2 regions of the Streptomyces sp. Ac-502 genome follow, and region 2 is predicted to be linked to the other one. Evidence: riboswitches for the same ligand, from Rfam matches in the RefSeq annotation. Region 2 holds a riboswitch; the other holds the start of a gene.
The links. A riboswitch is a leader RNA that binds a small molecule or an ion and turns the genes downstream of it on or off. The one in region 2 is predicted to bind glycine.

Region 1 (5,759 bases), 5.2 Mb from region 2:
CGTGACCGTGTCACCGACCGCGGGGAGCTGCACGAAGACGACGTCGCCGAGCGCGTTGGCGGCGTGCTCGGTGATGCCGATCGCCGAGACGCCCTCCTCGGCGGCCGACAGCCACTCGTGCTCCTTGCTGTAGCGCAGCTGCTGGGGGTTGTTCATGTCTTGATTCTCCTGGATACGGTGGCGTGCTCGGTGCAGGGGTCTTGACAGGTGAGACGGGAATACGTCCGGGACGGAGCCGCGGGCGTCACTTCCGGCGCTTGTAGAAGGGGAGCGCCACGACCTCGTACGGCTCATGGGTGCCGCGGATGTCCACCGCCACACCGGCGGTGCCGGGCGCGGCGTGCGCGGCGTCCACGTACGCCATGGCGACGGGCTTGCCGAGAGTGGGGGAGGGGGCACCGGAGGTGACCTCGCCGATGACGGCGCCCTCCGGGCCCACCACCGGGTATCCGGCGCGCGGCACCCGGCGGCCCTCGGCGATCAGGCCGACCAGCTTGCGGGGCGGCTGCGTCTCGGCGCGGTCCCGGGCCGCCTCCAGGGCGGCGCGGCCCACGAAGTCGCCGCCGTTCGTCGTCTTCTCGAACTTCACGACCCGGCCCAGGCCCGCGTCGAACGGGGTGGTGCCGGTGGTCAGCTCGTGCCCGTACAGCGGCATGCCTGCCTCCAGGCGCAGCGTGTCCCGGCAGGACAGACCGCAGGGGACCAGGCCCGCGTCCTTGCCCGCCGCGGTCAGCGCCTCCCAGAGGGCGACCGCGTCCGAGGGGCGGACGAACAGCTCGAAGCCGTCCTCGCCGGTGTAGCCGGTACGGGCGATCAGCGCGGGTACGCCGGCGACGGTCCCGGGCAGCCCGGCGTAGTACTTCAGCCCGTCCAGATCGGCGTCGGTCAGTCCCTTGAGGATGCCGGCGGACTCGGGGCCCTGCACGGCGAGCAGCGCGTACGCGTCCCGGTCGTCGCGCACCTCGGCCGCGAAGCCGTCCGCCCGCTCGGTGAGCGCGTCCAGCACGACCTGGGCGTTGGAGGCGTTGGCGACGACCATGTACTCCGTCTCGCCGAGGCGGTAGACGATCAGGTCGTCCAGGATGCCGCCCTCGGCGTCACAGATCATGGTGTAGCGGGCGCGGCCGACGGCGACGCCGCCGATGTTGCCGACCAGCGCGTAGTCCAGCAGGCCGGCGGCGCCGGAGCCGGTGACGGTGATCTCGCCCATGTGCGAGAGGTCGAACAGGCCGGCGCGGGTACGGACGGCGACGTGCTCGTCACGCTCGCTGCCGTAGCGCAGCGGCATGTCCCAGCCGGCGAAGTCGGTCATGGTCGCGCCGAGGGCGCGATGTGTCGCGTCCAGCGCGGTGCGGCGGGGGGCTTCGGTCATGGTGTGGCTCCCGGGCATGGGTGACAAGACGGTCTCCCCATCTGTCATCGGAACCTGAGAGGTTCACCGGAAGGCCGTGACCGGTTCCGGCTTGCACCTTGGGTGGAGCCACACCACGGCGGCCCGCTTTTCAGATCTGCCTCGCCCGCGCGGTATCGGGGCCTGAGAGATTCAAGGGAGGACTTGCTCCTTCGGCGCCCCGCCGTGACGGCCGGGGACTCTCCCGCGCGGATTCAAGCGGCCGGTATGGAGTTGGCTGAGCGTGGCACCCGTACCAGGACGCACACCGTGGTGTGTGCCCGGCACTTGGCGCGCACATCATCGCACGGGATCGCCGGATACAGGAGCCCTGGTCGTACCGGTGTTCGCAGGGGTGTCACGACAGTGTCCTGGGACTGTACGGATCGTGGGATTTCCTTGAAGCGCATTACCTTTTCTTGACACTCTGCGGGTAGGGGACGGAACCACCGGTCCGGGAGGGGCGATCACGGTGCACAGGCAGGCCGCACTCGCGACAAGTCCGGGAGGCATGCCCCCGGGCTGTGTCCCGGAGCCGGTTCCGGCCGCCGTGCCGGGGCCCCGGCGGGTGCCGCTCGGGGTGGTGAGGCCCGGCCGGGCACGCACCGCGGCGCCGGACATGCCGGCGGTGGACGTCGTCGACCTCAGGGACCGCGACGCCCCGCACGAGGCTGCCGAACTGCACTTCGCGGCGGGCGACGTGGTGGTCGTCTCCGGCCTGCCGGGCAGCGGCAAGAGCACGCTCATGATCCGGGTGGTGCCCGCCCTCGACGCGCGGGGCGCCGCCGTGCACCGCATCGACTCGCAGGACGTACGGGAGCGCTGGGAGCGCGGCCGGCTGCGCCGGATTCCGTACGCGCTCTACCGGCCGCTGGTCAGGGCCTCCCACTATCTGGGGCTGCGGCGGGCGCTGCGCTCCGGCGGCAGTGTGGTGGTGCACGACTGCGGCACGCTCACGTGGGTACGCCGCTGGCTCGTACGCGAGGCCCGGCGCGGCGGACGCGGACTGCACCTGTTGTTGTTGGACGTACCGCCCGAGGTCGCGCTGTCCGGGCAGCGCTCGCGTGGACGCGGTGTCTCCGGTTACGCCTTCGCCCGGCACCGGCGCGCGGTCCGGCGACTGGCCGCTCGCGCCCGGGCGGCCCGGCTCCCCGCGGGCTTCACCTCGGCCGTCCTGCTGGACCGGCCGGCGGCGGGGGCGCTGCGGCAGATCGGCTTTGAATGAGGGCGGCCGACGGTACGGGTGCGGGGGCCGTCGGGTACGAGTGGGGGCGGCCGTCGGGTACGCGTGCGGGTCGCTGTCGGTACGGCTGAGGGCCGCCGTCGGGAACGAGTGAGGCCCGCCTCCCAGGGGCGGGCGTCCGTACCCGTCAGTTCCGGTCCGGAATGCCGGACACCTGACGGGCCGTACGGAACATCCCGTACGACCCGTCATGACCGGTCCTAGTCCAGACATATCTCCCGCATCTGCGCCTCCTCCGGACGCTCGGCTCCGGGCCGATCTAGAGGCCCAGGGCCTTGAGCAGCACGGTCGGCAGCGAGAGCACCGAGTTGACCAGCGAGGGAACGCCCTGCTGCTGCGGCGCCTCGGCGGGCTGTTGGCGCGGTGCGCCCGCGGGCTGCTCCGCGTCGGCGGCCGGCTGCGGGTCGGCGGCCGGCTGGGCGGCGTCGCCCGGCCGCGGGTCGCTGATGGGAGCCTTCGGCTGGGCGGCCGACTGGTCGTCCGCCGCGTCCGCGCCGTCCGCCGGCTCCGCGGCGGGCCGGGCCGGACGGTCGGCGGCCGCTGGCTGGGCGGCCGGCTGCTGCTGGAGGCCGCCGAGAAGCCTGTCCAGGCCCAGGATCTTGAAGATGTCGGTGACGGAACGGGTGACCGAGCCGGTCAGGGTCGCGGATTCGGTGTCCTCCCCCGGTACCGGGGCCCGGCGCCCGGACAGCTCGTCCAACTGTGTGCGCAGGTCCTGTGCGGCCCGGTGCAGCCGCGCGCTGTCGGCCGTCACCGTGCGGTCGGAGTCCTCGTTCAGCTGGTCCGCCAGCCGCTGCGCGTCCTGGAGGACCGTGTCCAGACGGGTACGGGCGGCCCGTACCTCCACGGAGTGTCCGCGGCTGTCGGCCGACTTCTCGGCCAGTTCGGTCGAGGCGTCCGCCAGCCGGCTGATGTCGTCGACGACGATGCTGTGGTTGCGAACCGGGGGCTCGGGGCCTTCCGCCGCGGTCGCGGAGCCCATGGCGCCGAGGGCGAGGGCGCCGGCGGTGGTGGCGCAGACGAGGGCGGAGGCGGTCCGGTGCGTTGCCATCAGGAGACGTGCCTTTCTGTAGGAACGGCAGGGCAAGATCACCCTGGAGCCACCTTGAGAGGGGTGTGTACGGTCCGCAACCGCTCGCGCGCGTTCGGTGGTCGTCCGGACGCACCAGGCCCCCCGCCGTCTGCTGGCGTTAGGGTCGTCGACCAGGTAAAGCGCGGTACGAGCGGTACGGAGCGGGTGGGTGGACATGGACTTTCCGGAGCAGGGCATTCCGCGGCTGGAGTGGCCCGCCAACGAGCTGGAGGAGGTGCTCGCCGCCTCGGTGGGGCACCCCGGAGCGGGCGCCCGCATCGTCGAGGTGCTCGGCCGCAGCCGGATATGGGTGCCGCTGCCCAAGGGCGGCGGCCCGGAGAGCGCCGGGATGGGCCGGGCGGGCCTGGACCTGCCCACCGTCGAGATCGGCCCGGCCGCGTACGTCCCCGTCTTCAGCTCCGAGCAGGAGTTCCAGCGGGTGGCCGGGCCGCACATGTCCTACACCGTCGCGCCGGCCGCCGAGTTCGCGCGCGGCCTGCCCCCGCTGCTCGGCATCGCCGTCAACCCGGAGGGCACGGTCGGTGTGCCGCTGCCGCCGGAGGCGGTGGCCGAGCTGTGCCGGACCGGCCGTCCGGACCAGCCGGGTGCGCCGAGCGGCGCGCGGGTCCGGCTGTTCGAGCCGGACTGGCAGGAGGAGCCGGTGGACTTCCTGGCCGCGGCCGGGCTGGAGTTCTCGTCGGCGGGATTCGTGGCGACCGCGCGCCGCACACTGGCCAGTGTGGAGGGGGACGCGCCCGCGCTGTTCGTCGGCGTCCAGGTGGACGCCGCGGCCGTCGCGCCGCACGATCCCGCCGTACGGGACGCGGTGACCGCCGCCCTCGGGCGGGCGCTCGGCGGGGCGCCGCTGGCCTGGCCCGTCCAACTGGTCATGCTGGACCTCGCGCAGGGCGACCCGGTCGCCGACTGGATGCTGGAGCGGGTCCGGCCCTTCTACTCCCGCGACACCGTCTAGGCGTACGCGCCCCCGCGCCCCGGAACGCCCAGGGCGCTCCTTCCGGTGACCGCGAGCCGCGTGTGCTGATCCGGCCGGGCTCCGGACGCAGGCTCTAAGCTGTTGTTGCAACCGGCAGGCGTACCCCACGTGCCTGCCGACAGGAAGGGACGGACCACGTGAGCGCGGGTGCGCATCAGGGAGCGGCTGCCGGGCAGGTCGAGCAGATGCTGCAGCAGGTCTCGCCCGGCCGGTACGACGCCTACGAGGCGTTGCTGCAAGCACTCGCCGCCGGTCAGGTCTGGATGCTGCTCTGGCACGGCCAGGCCGGTTCGCCCGATGCGCAGTACGGCAACATGGAGGTCGACGGGCTCGGCTACGCGCCGTGCGTGACCTCCGCCCCAGAACTCGCCGCCAGCGGCTGGAACCGTGCCCACGAGGTCGTCTACGGACGGGACATCGCGGCCACCCTCTTCCCCGACCGCTGGGGCCTGTGGCTCAACCCGCACGCTCCCGGCGGCGGTGTCGGCATCCCGTGGCTGGACCTGCGGCGCATCGCGGGCGGCCTGGACCGGCTGCCCGCCGGTCCGCTGCGGATCAACGAACCGGCCATCGAGATTCCCCAGTTCTACGCCCTGCTGGGGCAGAACGCGCACCGCACGCCCGCGGTGCGCTCCCTGCGCCGGGCCTGGGTGCAGCCCGCCCTCGGCGCCCCGTACCTGGCCATCGGCCTGGATCTGTACGACACGGGACAACCGGCCGTGGACTCGGTGCGGTTGATGATCCAGCAGTCCATCGGCGCGGTGCCGGAGGGGCTGCCCGTCTCGACGGTCGCGATGAACGACGAGTACGACCCGGTCGGTATGTGGATGCGGGCCAACGCGCGGCCGTTCTTCGACCGCGACGCCTATGCGGCGGGGCCGGTACCCGCGCCCGCCCCGGCCCCCGCCCCGTCGTACGGGTACGGCTACCCGCGGCCGTACTGAGCCCGCTGTCCGGCTCCTGCCTGCCGCCCAGCCCTGCCTGTTTCCGGGGGCTTGGGCTCTTCCGCGGTGCCCAGGCCCCGCCTGTCCTCCGCGGGCCTCGGATCTTCCGCGGTGCC
Region 2 (5,759 bases):
TGAGCGCATCGACTCGGTGCCGCTCGCCAACGGTGACGAGGTCCAGATCGGCAAGTTCCGGCTGGTCTTCTACGCGAGCCAGCGGGGCGTCGGCTTCTGACCGGCCAAGGAAGGTATATGCACCGCACTGCGCCGGGTGGTGCCGGGTCCGCCGGCACCACCTCGGACGGCAAGCTGATGAGCATCGGTACGGTGCTCAACGCGCTGCGCGACGAGTTCCCCGAGGTCACCATCTCCAAGATCCGTTTCTTGGAGGCCGAGGGGCTCGTCGAGCCGCGGCGCACCCCGTCCGGGTACCGCAAGTTCAGCGCGGACGACGTCGCCCGGCTGGCGGCCGTCCTGCGGATGCAGCGTGACCACTATCTTCCGCTGAAAGTGATCCGCGAGCACCTGGACGCCCTCGCCCGGGGCGAACAGGTGCCGCTGCCGGCGCCCGCCGCGCCCGCGGGGGAGCTGTTCGAAGGTCTCGGCGAGTCGGCCGGTGACCTGCCCACGGCCGCCCGCATCGGCCGGGCGGAGCTGCTGGCCACCGCGGAGGTCGAGGAGGCCGAGCTCGCCGACTGGGAGGCGTACGGACTCATCGTCCCGGACGCCGACGGCGGGTACGACATCGAGGCCGTGACGGTCGCCAGGCTCGTCGCCGAACTGGGACGATTCGGTCTGGAACCCCGCCATCTGCGGGCGGTCAAGGCGGCCGCCGAACGGGAGGCCAACCTCGTCGAGCAGGTCGTCGCGCCGCTGCGCCGGCACCGCAATCCGCAGACCAGGCAGCACGCCGAGGCCACGGCCAGAGAGCTGGCCACGCTGTCCGTACGGCTGCACGCGGCCCTGGTCCAGTCCGCCCTGCGGGTCCGGCCGACGTGAGCAATGGGTGGCCCGACTACCCAAACCGCCCGGGCACGTCCTAGGGTTGCTGTGTGAACGAGCTCGATGTCGTGGGTGTCCGGGTGGAAATGCCTTCCAACCAACCGATCGTGCTCCTACGGGAGGTAGGAGGCGACCGTTACCTGCCCATTTGGATCGGGCCGGGGAGGCCACCGCCATCGCCTTCGCCCAGCAGGGGATGGCCCCTGCCAGGCCGCTGACGCACGACCTCTTCAAGGACGTGCTGGAAGCGGTGGGCCAGGAACTGACCCAGGTCCGCATCACGGACCTGCGCGAGGGGGTCTTCTATGCCGAACTGGTCTTCGCCAGTGGTGTCGAGGTCAGCGCCCGTCCGTCCGACGCCATAGCGCTGGCGCTGCGCACCGGTACGCCGATCTACGGGACCGACGGGGTCCTCGACGACGCGGGCATCGCCATCCCGGACGAGCAGGAGGACGAGGTGGAGAAGTTCCGCGAGTTCCTCGACCAGATCTCGCCCGAGGACTTCGGCACCAACAGCCAGTGAGCCGGGTGCGCGGAGGGCCGTCTTCCGCGCATTCGAGTAGCCTTTCCCCGTCCTGGGGCACGAGAAACCACTCGCAGGGTGATTATCACTCGGCGTGGCGAGCGCGGCGATCGTTGACGCACCCCGAGTGACTGCATACCGTCGATAAGGCAGGTCCCGTCCGGGACGTGGAGGACGGAGGTCGGCGTGGCAATCACCGGCGACGGTACGGCGGCGGAAGGGGCGTTGCCGCTCCACCCCGGGGCTGTTGACCGCACCCCGGCACAGGCCGCCGAAGTGCCGGCGGACCGCGGGGCGGAAACCATCGGCTACCGAGGCCCGACGGCGTGCGCGGCCGCGGGGATCACCTACCGCCAGCTCGACTACTGGGCCCGTACGGGGCTCGTCGAGCCGAGCGTACGGCCCGCCTACGGGTCGGGCACCCAGCGGCTCTACAACTTCCGGGACGTCGTCGTCCTGAAGATCGTCAAGCGGCTGCTGGACACCGGGGTGTCCCTGCAGAACATTCGCACCGCCGTCCGGCACCTGCGCTCGCGCGGGCTGTCCGACCTGGCGAGGATGACCCTGATGAGCGACGGCGCGACGGTCTACGAATGCACCTCGCCCGACGAGGTCGTCGACCTGCTCCAGGGCGGGCAGGGTGTCTTCGGCATCGCGGTGGGCGTGGTGTGGCGCGACGTGGAGGGCGCGTTGTCGCAGCTCCACGGCGAGCGGGTGGACACCGGCGAGACGCTGGTCCGGCACAACCCGCACGACGAACTGGCGCGGCGGCGCAACCGGGCGGGCTGAGCGGCCGTACGGGGCGGCGTGGCGTTCCAGGTGCCGGAGCCGGCGCGACGTTTTGAGGCCGGGCCCCTGGCGGGTCGATTTCGGCTCGCCGGGGCGGGACCGGGTGTGACGGCGCGGGCCTCCGGGTGAGGTGATCGAATCCCGCCGTCGGGCGCCGGCCGCCTCGTACGCCCGTCACGGCGGCCCGGCGCGCCTCTGCCGCAACAGGAGCACCCCTGACGCCCCCGGGCCCCAGAAGGCTTTTCCAGTGCCTCGAAGGGTGCCTCAAGGCCCTTCCGGACTCGTCCGGCGAGGCCGGGCGGCGCGATTGTCAGTGGTGTGGGGGAGCATCAGTCGTGTGAGACGTGCGCCGACGATCCTGCATCTGGACATGGATGCGTTCTTCGCGGCCGCCGAGCAGGCGGCCAAGCCGAGCCTGCGCGGAAAGCCCGTGGTGGTCGGCGGGATCGGCCCGCGCGGCGTGGTCTCCACGGCCTCGTACGAGGCCCGGGTCTTCGGGGTCCGCTCGGCCATGCCCACCGCGCAGGCCCGCCGCCGCTGTCCGAACGCGGCGTACCTGACCCCGCGCTTCACCCTGTATCGCCAGGTCAGCGACGTGGTGATGGAGCTGCTCCACGAGCTGTCGCCGCTGGTGGAGCCGCTCAGCCTGGACGAGGCGTTCGTGGACCTGGAAGCGGGCGGCGTCGCGGCGGACACCGCGGCGGTGCGGGCGGTGGGGGAGCGGCTGCGACGGGACATCCGCCGCCGGACGGGACTGACCGGGTCGGTGGGGCTGGCCGGAGCCAAGATGCTGGCCAAGATCGCCTCGGAGCAGGCCAAGCCGGACGGCCTGGTGGTCATCGAGCCCGGCACCGAGCGGGAGCTGCTCGGCCCCATGACGGTGCGTACGCTGCCCGGCGTCGGCCCGGCCACGGCGGAGGCCCTGCGCCGGGCGGGCATCCACACGGTCGCCGAGACGGCGGAGGCGGGTGAGGCGGAGCTCGTACGGCTGCTGGGCAAGGCACACGGCGCCGGGCTGTACGCGATGGCGCTGGGCCGCGACGAGCGGCCCGTGGTGGCCGAGCGGGACGCGAAGTCCATATCGGTCGAGGACACCTTCGAGGTGGACCTGACGGACCGGACGCGGGTGCGCGCCGAGCTGACGCGCCTGGCGGACCGGTGCGTGCAGCGGCTGCGGTCGGCCGGGCGGTCCGGCCGGACCGTCGTGATCAAGGTGCGTAACTACGACTTCTCGACGCTGACCAGGTCCGAGACGCTGCGCGGGCCCACGGACGACCCGGGGGTGGTGCGGGAGGCCGCGGCCCGGCTGCTGGACCTGGTGGACACGACGGGCGGCGTACGGCTGCTGGGCGTGGGGGTGACCGGCCTCGCGGATTACACGCAGGAGGACCTGTTCGCCCAGGTGGCGACGGAGAAGGCGGCCGAGGAGGAGGCCGAGCGGGAGCGCCGGGCGGCCGACGAGGCCGCGCGCATGGCTGTCGACGAGCCCGAGCGGCCCCGGCGCTGGCTCCCGGGGCTCGACGTGATCCACGACGAGCACGGGGCGGGCTGGGTGCAGGGCAGCGGCGTGGGCCGGGTGACCGTCCGGTTCGAACAACCGTGGTCCGGGCCCGGGCGGGTGCGCACGTTCCCGGTCGAGGATCCCGCGCTGCGGCCCGGCGAGCCGCTGCCGCTGGTGGGCGGTCCGCCGGACGGGTGGCGTGACGGTCTGCCCGGTGGGGCGGGCGGCTCCGGCGGCCGTGGGGACCGCGAGGCCGGGAGGCTGGACGGGCCTGCTCCGGAGAGCGGCGGTCCCGCGGGGCCCGGGCCGGCCGTCGGGCCGGGACAGGCCGGTGGTCCCGCCGCCCTCGGGAAGACCACCGCGCCCGGCGACGGCGAATCGGAGGAGTCCGGCACCCACGAAGCTGCTCCGCCCGGCGTTCAGTCCTCCGCGCCGGCCACTCTTCCGAACTCCGTGTCGGCCGGTGCGGCGTCCGACCCGGGCACGGGATCGGGGGCCGGGATGTCCAGACGGTAGTGGTGATAGAGCTGTAGTTCCTGCTCCGGCGAGAGGTGGCGGCCCACCCCGAAGTCCGGCGCGTCCCTGATCAGCTTGCGGTCGTAGGGGACGTGCAGCGCCTCGTCGACCAGATCGCTGGGCTCCAGGGGTACGAACGCGTCCCGGCTGAAGATCCCGGTGCGTACGGCCGCCCATTCCGGTTCACCGGTCGCGTCGTCCAGGTACACCTCGTCGACGGTGCCGATCTTGGTCCCGTTCTTGTCGAACGCCTTGCGGCCGATCAAGCTGCGGGGATCGATATCGGTCTGCACGGTCCCTCCAAGTGGTCGCAACTGCCTTGTGACAACTACCAAACGGCACAATTCATGCCCCGGCCACTCGAAGGAACGCCCGTTCGCCGCGCTGGTAGGCTGGCGAACGGCTGTCGACCCCATGCGGGAGAGTCCTTCGTCGATCTTGGCGTAGGCGCCGAAGGAGCAACTCCTCCCCGGAATCTCTCAGGCTCACGTACCGCATGGACGAGGTCACTCTGGAAAGCAGGGCGGGCCACGGACGGGCACAGCGCCGGAACCCTTCCTCACCGACGGTGAAAGCCGGTACCGCGTGCGGGACCGGTGAAGCTCTCAGGTTGAGATGACAGAGGGGAGGCCGTCCGGGCACCAGCGCCGTGGTGCCCCGCGCAGGTCGAAACGACCAGGAGGCCCCCGCAGATGACCACCACCCGCAGCTCCCTGACCGAGCTGGAACGAGGCACCCCGTTCGAGCAGCGGCATATCGGCCCCGGCCCGGAGGCCCAGGCCAAGATGCTGGCGCAGGTCGGGTTCGGATCGCTGGACGAACTGACCGCGGCCGCCGTACCGGACGTGATCAAGAGCGCGGAGGCGCTGGGCCTGCCCCAGGGCCGTACGGAGGCCGAGGTCCTCGCCGAGCTGCGGGCGCTCGCGGACCGCAACCAGGTGCTCGCCCCGATGATCGGGCTCGGTTACCACGGCACGTTCACCCCGCCGGTGATCCTGCGCAACGTGATGGAGAACCCCGCCTGGTACACGGCCTACACCCCGTACCAGCCGGAGATCTCCCAGGGCCGGCTCGAAGCGCTGCTCAATTTCCAGACCATGGTCGCCGACCTGACCGGACTGCCGACCTCCGGCGCCTCGCTGCTGGACGAGGGCACGGCCGCCGCCGAGGCGATGTCTCTTTCGCGGCGGGTGGGCAAGGTCAAGCAGGGCGTCTTCCTGGTCGACGCCGACTGTCTGCCGCAGACCGTCGCCGTGATCGAGACCCGCGCCGAGCCGACCGGCGTCGAGGTCGTGGTGGCCGACCTGTCCGAGGGTATCCCGGCGGAGGTGGCCGAGCGCGGTGTCTTCGGCGTGCTGCTCCAGTACCCCGGTGCCTCCGGCGCCGTACGGGACCCGCGTGCCGTCATCGAGCAGGCGCACGAGCTGGGCGCGATCGTGACGGTCGCCGCCGACCTGCTGGCGCTGACGCTGCTGACCTCGCCGGGCGAGCTGGGCGCCGACATCGCCGTCGGCACCACGCAGCGGTTCGGCGTCCCGATGGGCTTCGGCGGCCCGCACGCCG

Region 1: it holds a riboswitch for glycine, as region 2 does, so the genes downstream of both, gcvT (glycine cleavage system aminomethyltransferase GcvT) here and gcvP (aminomethyl-transferring glycine dehydrogenase) in region 2, are expected to answer to the same signal.

Annotation. Positions count from the first base shown of each region.
Region 1 is NZ_JBHFFO010000001.1:7,221,436-7,227,194, forward strand. Features, by position in the region: partial or broken gene gcvH (glycine cleavage system protein GcvH) at 1-156, opposite strand, end outside; gene gcvT (glycine cleavage system aminomethyltransferase GcvT) at 245-1,372, opposite strand; glycine riboswitch at 1,513-1,608, opposite strand; gene ACEXOX_RS32980 (AAA family ATPase) at 1,902-2,615, shown strand; gene ACEXOX_RS32985 (hypothetical protein) at 2,893-3,684, opposite strand; gene ACEXOX_RS32990 (enhanced serine sensitivity protein SseB) at 3,881-4,678, shown strand; gene ACEXOX_RS32995 (enhanced serine sensitivity protein SseB C-terminal domain-containing protein) at 4,837-5,643, shown strand.
Region 2 is NZ_JBHFFO010000001.1:2,041,908-2,047,666, reverse strand. Features, by position in the region: gene ACEXOX_RS09260 (FHA domain-containing protein) at 1-100, shown strand, start outside; gene ACEXOX_RS09255 (MerR family transcriptional regulator) at 118-864, shown strand; partial or broken gene ACEXOX_RS09250 (bifunctional nuclease family protein) at 918-1,390, shown strand; gene ACEXOX_RS09245 (MerR family transcriptional regulator) at 1,577-2,179, shown strand; gene ACEXOX_RS09240 (DNA polymerase IV) at 2,517-4,196, shown strand; gene ACEXOX_RS09235 (PRC-barrel domain-containing protein) at 4,100-4,489, opposite strand; glycine riboswitch at 4,604-4,701, shown strand; gene gcvP (aminomethyl-transferring glycine dehydrogenase) at 4,889-5,759, shown strand, end outside.